Regions from separate parts of the Salinivibrio sp. IB872 genome, predicted to be linked through region 1. Evidence: predicted binding sites of a transcription regulator. Region 1 holds the regulator's gene; each other region holds the start of a gene.
The links. Region 1 encodes MetJ, which represses methionine synthesis genes. Its sites were predicted from a motif close to TTAGACNTNTANANGTCTAA; they were not measured.
Positions count from the first base shown of each region.

Region 2: BZJ18_RS05715 (MetQ/NlpA family ABC transporter substrate-binding protein) is a predicted target of MetJ. The motif match lies at 2,725-2,744, and genes of this name have one in related genera.
Region 3: metH (methionine synthase) is a predicted target of MetJ. The motif match lies at 2,855-2,874, and genes of this name have one in related genera.

Region 1 covers NZ_MUFO01000002.1:160,289-165,296, reverse strand. Annotated here, with positions in the region: gene metB (cystathionine gamma-synthase) at 6-1,163, opposite strand; gene metJ (met regulon transcriptional regulator MetJ) at 1,336-1,653, shown strand; gene BZJ18_RS01750 (malic enzyme-like NAD(P)-binding protein) at 1,768-3,021, opposite strand; gene rpmE (50S ribosomal protein L31) at 3,274-3,489, opposite strand; gene priA (primosomal protein N') at 3,708-5,008, shown strand, end outside.
Region 2 covers NZ_MUFO01000008.1:84,242-89,249, forward strand. Annotated here, with positions in the region: gene sstT (serine/threonine transporter SstT) at 1-357, opposite strand, end outside; gene BZJ18_RS05700 (ChrR family anti-sigma-E factor) at 665-1,351, opposite strand; gene BZJ18_RS05705 (sigma-70 family RNA polymerase sigma factor) at 1,344-1,979, opposite strand; gene BZJ18_RS05710 (LON peptidase substrate-binding domain-containing protein) at 2,044-2,613, opposite strand; gene BZJ18_RS05715 (MetQ/NlpA family ABC transporter substrate-binding protein) at 2,773-3,570, shown strand; gene BZJ18_RS05720 (multidrug effflux MFS transporter) at 3,855-5,008, shown strand, end outside.
Region 3 covers NZ_MUFO01000051.1:14,270-18,214, reverse strand. Annotated here, with positions in the region: tRNA gene BZJ18_RS15060 (tRNA-Thr) at 74-149, shown strand; rRNA gene rrf (5S ribosomal RNA) at 157-272, shown strand; gene metA (homoserine O-acetyltransferase MetA) at 458-1,405, shown strand; gene BZJ18_RS15045 (cation:proton antiporter) at 1,451-2,743, opposite strand; gene metH (methionine synthase) at 2,925-3,945, shown strand, end outside.

The DNA.
Region 1 (5,008 bases):
TCAGGTTACGCGGCCAATGCCGCAAAAGCGTGGGCCAAATCAGCGATGAGATCATCCGCATCTTCCAATCCGATTGAAAAGCGCAGCAAGGTCGGTGCGATACCCGCTTCCGCTTGCGCCGCATCACTCATCGCCCGATGTGTCATGGAGCCTGGGTGTGTGACCAAGCTTTCTACACCGCCTAACGACTCTGCTAAAGCAAATAGCGAAAGGCCTGCGATAAAGCGCGCCACCCCGTCACTGTCGGTATCCAATTCCAAGCTCAGCATACTACCAAAGCCTGATTGCTGACGGGCAGCAATTTCGTGACCCGGATGGGTCGTGAGTCCCGGATAATAGAGTTGGCGCACAGCAGGAACCGTTTGCAAATAGGCGAGTACCGCTTGCGTGTTTTGCTGGTGTTGTTTAACCCGTGCGCCTAAGGTACGCAACCCTCGCAATGTCATATAACTGTCAAACGCGTTGCCCGTGGCTCCTATACAGTTGCCCCACCACGCTAAGGTTTCGGCAAGTTCACTGGTTGCTGCAATAACCGCGCCACCGACAATATCAGAATGCCCATTAATAAATTTGGTGGTCGAATGCACCACCATGTCGGCCCCTAGCGCAAGTGGTTGCTGTAAGGCGGGAGATAAAAAAGTGTTGTCGACCACCACCCAAGCACCGACTTGATGCGCTTGTTGGCAAATATCGGCAATATCGACCACGCGCAGCAGGGGGTTAGATGGGGTTTCCACCAGCACCAACGTCGGTGATTCTGCCAAGGCGCTCGCCAAGGCGTCTGGATCGGATTGGTCGACAAATTTAACCTGCCAAATTCCCTGCTTGGCTCGGGACTCAAGCAAGCGATACGTGCCACCATAACAGTCATGCGGGGCCACAATTTTGTCACCCGCATTCAATAGCGATAACACCAAATTAATCGCGGCCATCCCGCAGTTGGTTACCACGGCTCCCGCGCCGCCTTCTAAGTCAGTCAATGCTTGCTCTAGCTGGGCGCGGGTCGGATTCCCTCCGCGTGCATAGTCATAGGTGGGCACATCCCCCAACGCGGGAAAGCGATAATTGGTCGAGAGATATAAAGGGGGAACCACCGCATGATGTTGCATGTCGGTGCCAATGCCAGTTCTTACAGCGATGGTGTCAGTTTTTTTTCGGGTCATGGTTCATCCTTGCGATGTGGTGCGCGAGCCAGCGTTGTTATCCTCACCTTACCCTGCACTTTTTGAGACGTCAACACTTCTAGACGTCTATACAGCTTTGCATGTGGCGGTTAATATAGCTAGAATCTCCGCAGCATCATTCTGGGTATTCAATAATCAAGATAGGTGAGACATGGCGCAGTGGAACGGCGATTACATTAATCCGTATGCCGAGCATGGTAAGAAAAAGGAGCAGGTGAAAAAAATCACCGTTTCTATCCCACTTAAAGTTTTAAAAATTCTCACTGACGAGCGGACACGCCGTCAGGTTAATAACCTGCGTCACGCGACCAACAGTGAGCTGCTGTGTGAAGCATTTTTGCATGCTTATACCGGCCAGCCATTGCCAACCGATGACGATATTCGCAAAGACAAGCCTGACAGCATTCCCGCTGAAGCGCGTCAGATCATGAAAGAACTAGGTATCGAGTTCGACGATAGCGAATACTAAAAAAACCCGCCGATTGGCGGGTTTTTTGTCATCATCGGTGCTCGGCACAACCTTTTCAGGTTTTATGAGAGCACGTTTTTCCTAACGCTCACGCATTATGCCTTGTCGAGCATGTTACGCCTTGTCGAGCATATAGTTGTCTGGCATCTCGATACGGGCGACGCCAGTTTCAACCGCTGCAAGTGCCACCGCGCGAGCCACGCGTGGCAATAAGCGTGCATCCATTGGCTTAGGAATAATGTAGCCTGGGCCAAAATGCAGCGCATCAACACCTGCCGCGTCCAATACCGATTGTGGGACAGGCTCTTTCGCCAAACCACGGATCGCCTCAACGGCCGCCAGTTTCATTGCATCATTAATTTCACTGGCACGCACATCCAACGCTCCACGGAAAATAAACGGGAAGCAGAGTACGTTGTTGACTTGGTTTGGATAATCCGAGCGCCCTGTTCCCATGATCAAATCATCACGGACTTGATGCGCGACCTCTGGATTAATTTCAGGGTCTGGGTTCGAGCAGGCAAAAACAACCGGCTTATCGGCCATCAGTTTTAGTGCCTCTGGCGAGAGCAAGTCTGGCCCTGACACACCCACAAACAAATCAGCACCCTCAATCACATCTTCGAGGGTACGTTTGTCGGTATTGTTGGCAAACAATTGCTTGTACTTATTGATGTCGTCACGACGGGTGTGGATCACGCCTTTGCGATCCAGCATGTAGATTTTTTCGCGTTGCGCGCCACATTTGATCAATAGCTCCATGCAGGCAACAGCCGCTGCACCAGCACCAAGGCACACAATGGTGGCTTCACGAATATCTTTGCCTTGCAGCTCAAGAGCATTCAGCATACCCGCCGCGGTAACAATCGCGGTACCGTGCTGATCATCGTGAAAAACAGGCACTTCACAACGTTCAATCAGCTGTTTTTCAATTTCAAAGCAATCCGGCGCTTTGATGTCTTCAAGGTTAATGCCCCCAAAGGTATCCGCGATGTTCGCAACGGTATCCACGAATTCATCGATAGTACGGTGTTTGACTTCAATGTCGATCGAGTCCAAGCCAGCAAAACGCTTGAACAATAAAGCTTTACCTTCCATGACGGGCTTTGAGGCCATTGGCCCTAAGTTACCCAATCCCAAAATGGCGGTACCGTTTGAGATCACCGCAACCATGTTGCCCTTTGCGGTGTATTGATACACAGCGTCTGGGTTTTGAGCGATTTCACGGACCGGCTCTGCAACGCCTGGGCTGTATGCCAACGCCAGATCCGCCGCCGAGTCAGCAGGCTTGCTCAATTCAACAGAGATTTTTCCGGGAGTAGGGTATGCATGATAATCCAGCGCTTGCTGGCGTTTATCGTCCGACATGTAGTGTTCCTAGTTATTATCGTGAAGGGATGCACCAATATCAGCTGGGAAGGCTACTGATATCAGCAACGCTATACTCAAACCACAGGGTAGATTCGAGCAAGATAAACGATGTTAACGCAGTGGCTAAAGGTCCACCAGTCTAAAACGGCCCCGAACGTTAACCTCCGACCTCTAGACGTGAAAAAGGTGACGACGGGATCAAAAAAGGGGCGCTTTCGCACCCCTTTTTCGCATTCGGCTATTAGCGGCTTATTTTTTGCTGCTAAGGGCACCGAAACGCTTCTTAAAGCGGTCAACACGGCCACCGGTGTCAACGATACGTTGCTTACCAGTGTAGAATGGGTGACATTTGTCACACACGTCTAGGTTGATGTCTTTACCAAGAGTGGTGTTGAACGCGAATTCGTTACCGCAAGAACACTTAGCAGTGACAGCTTTGTACTCTGGATGGATACCAGCTTTCATAGGGATAACCTCATAGTGAAGGCCGTGTCGCTCTCCCGATCCTAAGCCGGGCACCACACGTCGTTAACAAACATTTTCTAAGGCGCGCAATTCTAATCAAGCGACCTCGATTTCGCAACTTTTTTGTGCAGTCGCCCATCACCTCGTATCCAACAACAAGGCTTTGCCTACCTGGGTCAAGCCGTTACACTGAGCGTCTTGTTAGCCGATAAGATGTTGTGATGGAACAGTTTGCACAAGTGGCCTTACCGGTCCCGCTGGCGAAAACTTTTGATTACCGGATCACCGAACACGTCCCTGTGGTGGGAGCACGTGTGAAGGTGCCTTTTGGTCGCCAGCATAAGGTCGGCATTGTCACTGCCATCACCACCACTCCTAGTGTTGCCGCCCATCAAGTCAAGGCGATCACTGAGGTATTGGATGACGCGCCACTTTGGACTCCCGCCGTCTATCACCTGTTGCAATGGGCAAGTCGCTTTTATCATCATCCACTTGGCGATGCGATGGGCGCCGTGATGCCGACGCTACTGCGCAAAGGTCGACCCGCAGCGCTCAAGCAGCAAAAATGGTGGCAATTGACCGAAGCCGGACAGAATCAACCGGTGACCGGGCTTACCCGCGCGCCAAAGCAAGCGCGTGTGTTAACCCTGCTCACTCACGGCCCTACCCCGCATGCCGACCTCGTGGAGCAAGACATTACCCCCGCTGTGATTAATACCTTGGTGGACAAAGGCTGGATCGCGCCTTACACCCCGCCGCTTGAAGGCAAAGCTTGGGCACGGCATTTTGCCATCAGTGAAGACAAGCCCTCACTGAACCATGAACAAGCCATGGCCGTTGCCACCATCAACGCCAGCGATGGCTTTGCCTGTGTGCTTTTAGAAGGTATTACCGGCTCGGGCAAAACCGAAGTGTATTTAAACGTCTTAGAGCCGGTTTTAGCGCGTGGCGAGCAGGCGTTAATATTGGTGCCCGAAATTGGCCTCACCCCACAGACCATCCGCCGATTCGAACGCCGCTTTAACGTCCCGGTTACCGTGATGCATTCGGGGCTCAATGATACAGAGCGACTTAGCGCATGGCTGGCAGCTCGCGACAATCAAGCCGCAATTGTGATTGGAACACGCTCAGCACTTTTCACCCCGATGGCGAACCTTGGCATCATCATTATTGATGAAGAGCACGACCCCTCATATAAGCAGCAAGACAGCTTTCGCTACCATGCACGCGATCTGGCGGTAATGCGCGGTCATGAGGAAAAGATACCTGTAGTGCTCGGTTCGGCAACACCGTCGTTGGAAACGCTACACAATGCACAAACGGGAAAATACCAATACTTACGCTTAACCCAACGTCCGGGCAATGCAGTCACCGCCCGCCAAGGGGTGCTCGACATCAAAGGCCACCATCTTGAGGCGGGCTTATCGGCGCCCTTAATTGCCGAAATGCGTCAGCATCTTCAGCAGGGAAATCAGGTGATGTTGTTTTTAAACCGCCGTGGTTATGCGCCTGCAATGAT
Region 2 (5,008 bases), on a different contig from region 1:
CGGTGGCGCGACAGCTGCATCGGTTGCGGCAAACTGTAAGGTCGTCGGAAACAAAAAGCTCATGGTAACCGCGGTTAAGGATGCCGCAAGCGTACCGAGCAGGTAGAGAAAAATGATGGGGCGCATGTTGGCGCGCTGACCTTTCTTTTGGTTAGCGATAGAGGCAGCAACCAAAACGAAGACCAAAATGGGTGCAACTGCTTTCAGTGCGCTAACAAAAAGCTTACCAAGTAAACCTGCTGTGCTCGCCAACTCAGGCGATAAATAGGCGAGTACGCCCCCAGCAAGAATACCTATAACGATTTGAAGTACCAACGAGTGACCTCGGCTGATACTGGCGAGTTGTGTTTGACTCATGTGTGTCTCACTTCACTGTGTTTTTTATCAATGGCTGTTAATGAATCGTTAGAAGTGGGGAATTAAACCAGTTTGATTCACCCTATGTAAAGTGAAAATTGATAGTTTGCACTAGTTAGGTGGGATTCTGTCAGTCAGTTGGTATTAAATGAAAGTTTCTTTAGTGTAATTATTCTGTTATTAGGGCGCTAGATATGAGGAAATCGTTTTAATGTGCCGAGTATTTACACGTCTTTATTGCTCTGATTAGCATAAAAAAAGGCGGCTTACGCCGCCAAAGATAGGATAACAACTAGCACAAGGATTTTTAGTAAATCGCATGACCCACGGTATTAAGTAGCTTACTCACACCCTGAGTGAAGTGCAGTGGCGCATTCGCGACCGTGTAACACAGACACCCGTCTTTGGTGGAGGGGGTGTGATGATGTCGACTATCCAACAAAATAAAGTCACCCGGCGAATATTGTCCGCTTTCATCTTCAAAGGTGCCATCGAGTAACAGCGTCAGCTCATAGCCTTTGTGTGTATGGGCTGGAACCGAGCCGCCTTCGTCGATATGTAAGAAACTCGCACGCGTGGCGCCTTCTTCAAGATTCAGCCTTGCGCGTTGCACCTTGCCGAATGACAGCCAATTCGAATCACTAAAACGCTGGAGTGCGCGTGGTAGTGTGTAGGTTTTGTCCCCAATCCGAATCTCGTCAGAGCGAGCGACTTGAATGCGTGATGCCTCGCCTTGTTCCGGGGCGTCAAAAATCGCACTCATCATATCCGCTTCAAGATCATCGTCCCAAGGCAGAGTGCCTGCCGCGAACTCGTGATCGGTCTCAGCCTCTTCAAACGCAGCTAATGCTAGCGCTTCTTCTTTCGCACTCACATGCTCACGGCATTGTTGACATAATTCAACGTGTGCAGAGAGAGCAATCGCCATGGATGTCGGTAATTGGCCGGCTGCAAAGGCATCAAGCAGTTCGGAAGAAGGATGATATTTAATCATTGTTGACCTCCAGATGATTGCGCAGCTTCTCGAGCCCGAGTCGCAAACGCGACTTCACGGTCCCTAGTGGAACATTAAGTTGGTCCGATAGCTCTTGGTGGGTGAGTTGCTTTAAGTACACACCACGCACCACCTGTTGTTGTACTTCAGGTAATTCATCAATGAAGGATAATAGTTCCTGATCCATCATGTGCTGAGCACCTGAGTCGGTTTCATTGTCTTGTTGACCGGATTCCAGTATCGGCCAAATCTCGTCACTAAAATTGTCTTCGCGGTTCGATTGCACCTTACGGAGCATATCAAAACTGAGATTACGCATGATGGTAAACACCCAGGTGGTTGCCGCACCTTTCTCTGAGTTGTAAAGATGAGCCTTTCGCCACACCACCAACATGGTTTCTTGGACTAGCTCCATCGCCTGTCCGTCCGCGCGCAGATGTTTGGTCCCATAAGACCGGATCTTCGGGCCAAAAAAGCGAAACAAACGTTCAAAAGCAACACGATCTCGCTGTTCCGCAACACGTGATAATAGCTCCGACAACTCTTCCTTCGTCACGTCAGTCATTGTGGTACGTGTATTCCGTCTCGAGGTTGAAACTTCAGTATACATGGTTTGAGGCGCAGTCATAGTTGAGTCCTATCTGTCAGTGCCGTCCATCTGACACCCCAATACGCACCACAAATCATTTGGATCACTCGACGTGTTCTTCAAGCAGTTGGTGAATGAATTGCTTGGCCTCATCGGCAGAGTCTTGTGCGATAAACCATTGTTTTTGCGCACTCGTGAGGGGCAGAATCTCTAACCAACGCTGACACGCCCAGGTGACATCCTCGAAATGAGGCTGTTCATACTGCTCGGCGTGATCAGGATGAGCAGCAAATATGTGCTTGAGGTTGGTGGCAATGCGCGCTTGCACCTCATCGTCCGTATTATCGACATAATCATCGTGTGGCCAATCATGCAGGGTACGTATTTCACCCAACCACAATTTGTCGGGCGCTTGTTCGGTTGTCATAATTTCCACCCGTTGTCGGCCCGCAATGGTTATGCCCAGTAATCCATCGGGAAGCGTCTCGAAATCAACGATATCGACCGAAGTACCGTATTTATAAAGTCGCTGACCTTGCATCATTGCAAGGACAAACCCTTCTCCGTTGGCGGTACATTCGCGTACCAACCGTAAATAGCGGGGTTCAAAAATACGTAGTTTTGCTCTGCCACCCGGTAACAAAAAGAGGGGCAAAGGAAACAGCTTGGTCATATCCGCGCCTCCTGATAATCGATTGAACATGCTGACTAATACGCGCCCTTAGCGACAAGCGATCAAGCGTCCAGAGAATCGCATAAACAATGATTGACATCTTCTTCCTATTTGGCAGTATAGATGTCTAAATGGCTTTTCGGAAAGGATTACCGATTGATGAAATCTCTACGTGCTTCTTTTATTCTCATACTCGGACTCACGCTCACGCTGGTTGGCTGTTCAGAATCACAAGATAAGGTGATCAAAGTTGGTGCCACAGTGGGGCCGCATGCACAGGTGGTTGAAGCGGTTGCTGAGCAAGCAAAAGCTGAGGGGATTGCGGTCGAGGTGGTCGAATTTTCCGACTATATTTCCCCCAATGCTGGCTTGGCGGATGGCAGCTTAGATCTAAACAGTTACCAACATCAGCCGTTTTTGGATAACTACAACCAAAACAACGGTAGCCAGTTGGTATCGATGGGACGTTCCATTTTGATGCGGATGGGGATTTACTCTGATCGCGTTGAGCATGTTGATGCGCTGCCGAATGGCGCACAAATTGCGATCCCCAACGATCCTACCAACGCGGGGCGCGCATTGTTATTGCTGCAAGAGGCGGGGTTAATTACCTTAGCCGACAGTGTCGGCTTTAAAGCTACTTTGCAAGATATCATCGCCAATCCTAAACAACTCGAATTTGTTGAGGTTGAGGCGGCACAACTGCCACGCAGCTTACAGGATGTCGATGCGGCGGCGATCACCATGAACTATGTGATGTCATCGGGATTAAGCCCGAGTGAGCAAGGTATTTTCTTGGAGTCGAAAAATGCTCCCTTGGCGGTGATGGTTGTGGCCGCCCGCGAAGAAGATAAAGACAACCCCGACCTACAACGTTTGGTGGCGCTATTTCAGTCCCAACAAACCCGTGACTTTCTTGAAAAGACATTTAAAGGCACGATTGAACCCGCTTTTTAAATGCGCGTCGCGCTCAATAGTTAAGATGCCCGATTCGTGAAACCGTATCGGGCTTTTTGGATCCATCGCATGCCTTTTATTTGTGCCATGTTGCCAGTCTTGCTGACATGCGATCTTTGTCGTTAGCCGCGCTTTCCTCCATCCAACCCAACGCGAGCGAATTTTAAATTTTTGTTACCACTCAGTTGCTTATTGCGTTACTATGCCAATCAAAGTGTGATTTATGCCGCGTACTGGCTTGACACTTGCCTTTCTTCCCTCGACGCAAATGCACAGGAAATTGGATGCAATCGGCTACTCGTCCATTTAATTGGTCGCCCGTATTGCTGGCATGCTTAACCGTCAGCATTGGGCAGTTCAGTATGGGATTGGTGTTCCCGTCTTTGCCGTGGATAGCCCGAGACTTTAACCTCAGTATGGATGATGTCCAACTGCTGATCTCTGCTTACCTACTCGGCTTTGGGCCATCACAGTTTATCTATGGGCCTATCTCAGATGCGCTTGGCCGTCGTCGTGTGTTATTAGCCGGCGTATTACTTTCCTTGATTGGCTTAACCGTGATGGTGAGCTTTAGCGCCAGTTTCACCGGTTTGGTCATTGGCCGCTGCATTCAAGGGATGGGCACCGGTTGCTGTGCTGTACTCTCACGTGCCTTTACCCGTGACTCTTATTCGGGGGATCAGCTTCCGCAAGCCATGTCATATCTAATCATGGTCGCCTCATTTACGCCTATTGTGGCTCCTGTGATTGGTGGGTTCGTTAACCACAATCTAGGCTGGCTGGCGATCTTTATTTTGCTAATGGTGTACACCAGCTTGGTGTGGTGCGTGTTGTTTTTCTTGTTCAAAGAAAGCATGCTCGCTCGTTCGCCGTTGCCTAATGTGAAGGTGATCCTCGGTCGCTATGGCGCACTACTAAGAACGCCATACTTTCTCTATTTCGCCAGTATTAGTTGGCTTAACTTTACCTTGGTGATCACCACGGTGTCGCTGATGCCATTTTTAATGCAAGAGCGCATCGGGATGACCTCGGATCAATATGCGTTGTGGGCGCTTATACCAACATGTGGCTTATTGCTGGGTAGTGCGCTGGTTTCGCGCATTCGGCCGCGTTTGGGTACCAAGCGTATGCTACTAATGGCACCCGTGATGCAGCTCATCTCTGCGGTTTGGTTATGGTTGACGCCGATGGATCCGTTACTGCTGATGATAGGGCAGTTCTTTATGGTGTTTGGTAACGGGATTGCGCTGCCGTGCGCCCAGTCTCAGGTGATGCAACCTTACTCTAACCAAGCCGGCACCGTCGCTGCGCTCTCCGGTGGTGGACAGATGATTATTTCCGCGTTGATGAGTATGGCGTTATTGAGTTTGGGCGTTAGCGAAGCCTGGCACCTTGGTGTGGTGGTGGGCGTGTTTGCGCTGCTTTCTGTTCATAATAT
Region 3 (3,945 bases), on a different contig from region 1:
TTGAAAAATCTGAAGGCAAAAACGAATTTAATCATCAAAGCAGATATGTGTAAGACTTTGATGAAGTGTTTTCGCTGATATAGCTCAGTTGGTAGAGCGCACCCTTGGTAAGGGTGAGGTCGGCAGTTCAAATCTGCCTATCAGCACCAGTATTTTCTTGGCGGCCATAGCGTAACGGCACCACCTGAACCCATGCCGAACTCAGAAGTGAAACGTTGCTGCGCCGATGGTAGTGTGGGGTCTCCCCATGTGAGAGTAGGTCACTGCCAAGAGTTATTTTTAAGCCCTCCGCATTCGCGGAGGGCTTTTTCGTTTTTACGTATTGTCCTTCCATACCGATTCCTTTCTATCCTCAATAGAGTATTGTTTTATCCTGCGTGATTATTGCTTGAGCTCCATAATGGGCTGCGTTATGTTATTAGATATCTGGACGTCTAAACATCTCTAGGAGGCAGTGATGCCGATTAAAATTCCGGACCAACTTCCCGCGACCAATATTCTGCGGCGTGAAAATATCTTTGTGATGACAGAAACGCGTGCGGTAAGCCAAAACATCCGTCCGCTGAAAGTCCTGCTTCTAAACCTGATGCCAAAGAAAATCGAGACAGAAACGCAATTTATGCGCCTGCTCTCTAATAGCCCTTTGCAAGTGGATGTTGAGCTTTTACGGATAGACAACCGACCAAGCAAGAACACGCCGACTGAACATCTTGATACCTTCTATCGCCAGTTTGAGGCTGTGCGGGGGCGTAACTTTGATGGTTTGATTGTGACAGGCGCGCCTCTCGGCTTAGTGCAATTTGAGGACGTGATTTACTGGGAGCATTTACAGGATGTGATGAATTGGGCACACCAACATGTCACCTCCACACTCTATATCTGTTGGGCTGCGCAAGCAGGATTAAAGCTACTTTACGATTTGCCTAAGAAAACCCGCAAAGAAAAGCTATCAGGTGTTTATCGCCATCAGGTAAATAGGGAGTTATCTAAGCATCCGCTATTACGCGGCTTTGATGATAGCTTCTTAGCGCCTCATTCACGTTATGCAGACTTTTCTCCCCATTATTTGGATGAACATACCGATCTGGATATCTTAGCCACCTCTAATGAGGCGGGTACGTATCTGGCCGCGACCAAAGATAAGCGCAATGTGTTTGTCACTGGGCATCCTGAGTATGATGCGCATACCTTGCATGATGAGTATCACCGTGATTTAGAGGAGGGGATGGAGCCGGTGATCCCCATTAACTATTACCCGGATGACGATCCTTCTCAGCCACCGTATGTGAGTTGGCGCAGTCACGGGCATCTACTGTTTGCGAATTGGCTGAACTATTGTGTCTATCAGCAAACCCCCTTCGATTTGGATACATTTTCAGCGTCTAACTTTACGCTTGATGAATAAAAAAGGCGCCATCTGGCGCCTTTATGATAGACAAAGGAGCGGAGTTCATTGAAGGCGCTTGTCCATCTCGTCTTGAGCTGCGTTTGCTTTATCAACCATGCCGGTCATGGTTGAGCCTTGTACCAAAATAGAAAACACCACCACCGCGTAAGTCATCACCAAAATCAGCTCTCTGACATCGATTTGTTTTTCTGGGACCACAATAATGCCAGCTGGTACCGCCATGGCCATGGCCAAGGCGAGGCCTCCACGCAATCCTCCCCATGTGAGAATGCGCACAGCCCACGGGTTATATTCGCGAAAGCATCGGAAACCGAGATAGCAGGCTTTGACACTCAAATAGCGAGCCGCTAGCACTAAAGGCACGACACAACCCATTACAATCCAGTCCTCTTCATGAAAGGTGATTTGCAACAAGCTTAAGCCGATGAGCAAGAACAGTAAGCTGTTAAGAAATTCATCGACCAGTTCCCAGAAATGGTCGAGGTGATCTTCACTTTCTTTGGAAAAGCCAATAAAGCGGGTCCAGTTACCGATCATGATCCCGGAGACGACCATTGCCAGTGGTCCGGAAACATGCAGCATATCGGCGAGCACATAGCCAGCACTGGGAATGGCTAAAGTGAGCAACAGCTCCATGGAGTGATCGTTAGTGGCACAAATCAAACGGTGAAAGGCATAGCCTAAAACTAGGCCGTAACATATGCCGCCAATCGCTTCTTGCGCAAACAGCGACAGGGTGCCCGCCAAAGTTGGGTTTTGATGTCCGAATGCGAGGGTGAAAATAGTCACAAACACCACCAAGCCAAAACCATCGTTAAACAACGACTCGCCTTCGATTTGGGTGGTAATACGCATGGGGGCATGTAATTTTTTGACAATCGCAAGCACGGCAATGGGGTCCGTGGGTGAGATCAGGGCGCCGAAAAGTAAGCAGTAAATATAATCAAATTGTACCCCAATCAGTTGGAACACGCCCCACACACCAGATCCCACTAAAAACACGGAGAGCAGCGTCGCACCGAGTGCAAGAGTGGTGATTTCCCATTTTTGGTCTGAAAACGAAGGCAGTTTGACGCCCAGCCCTCCAGCAAAAAGTAGAAAGCCAAGCACACCCTCAAGGAGAAACTCCTCAAAATGAATATCCCCTAAAGTTTGCGCGGCAATCGCCTTTAGAGGCAGGGCTTGATACTGACCGGCAATCACTATCCCTAAAGACAGTAAAAGTGCACCCGCCGTGATTGCGATGGTGGTTTGGACGCGGCTAATTTTACTGTTAATAAACGCGATGATAATGGCGGCAGCGGCCATAAAGCTGAGGATAGCGTAGGTTGACATACATCATTCCTGATACGGCTAGGGAGTGGAAAAAAGAGTTACAAAATATTAATAGAAATCGCTTCCAAAACGAACAGCAGATTTGAAATAGATCAATATTAATTCATTTAAATAGACGTCTAGATTTCCATTTTCGCTGTGGTAGGATGAAATTATCGCAATGAGGAAGATGATAAGCGTAATGAGTATGGACCGACTGACACAGCAACTGCGCGAACGTATTTTGGTAATCGATGGTGGTATGGGCACCATGATTCAGGGGCTAGGGCTCAATGAGGCCGATTATCGTGGCGCGCGTTTTAAAGATTGGCACTGTGATGTAAAAGGTAACAATGACCTTCTGGTGCTGACTCAACCCGATAAAATCGCTGCCCTACATAGTGATTATCTGGCTGCAGGCGCGGACATTATTGAAACCAATACCTTTAACGCCACCCAAATCGCGATGGCCGATTACGACATGCAAGCGCTGAGTGCGGAAATCAACTTAGCGGCCGCTCGGCTTGCGCGTGAGGTTGCTGATACGTGGACGGCGAAAACGCCAACTAAACCCCGCTTTGTCGCGGGTGTGTTAGGGCCCACTAACCGAACGTGTTCGATCTCACCGGATGTGAATGACCCGGGCTTTCGCAATGTCAGTTTTGATCAGTTAGTCGACGTGTATGCTGAGTCTACCGAAGCCCTCATTGAGGGCGGTGTAGATATCATCATGTTGGAGACCATCTTTGATACCTTGAATGCCAAAGCCTGTGCGTTTGCGGTGGAGAAGGTCTTTGATGCTCGTGGTTTGCGCCTGCCCATTATGATCTCCGGCACCATCACTGATGCATCTGGGCGTACCTTATCCGGACAAACCACCGCCGCTTTTTATCACTCCTTGCGTCATGTTGAGCCACTGTCTTTTGGCTTGAACTGTGCGCTCGGGCCGGCGGAATTGCGCCAGTACGTCAAAGAGCTGAGCGACATTTGCGAGGGCTTTGTCTCTGTCCACCCTAACGCGGGCTTGCCCAACGCCTTTGGCGAATATGATCTCTCTCCTGAACAGATGGCGACACACATTGATGAGTGGGCGGCATCTGGCTTTATCAACTTGGTCGGTGGCTGTTGCGGGACCACCCCCGAACATATTCAAGCGATCAGTGATGTTGTTGCGACGCATCCTCCTCGCCCCTTGCCGGCCCATCCCGTCGCCTGTCGCTTAT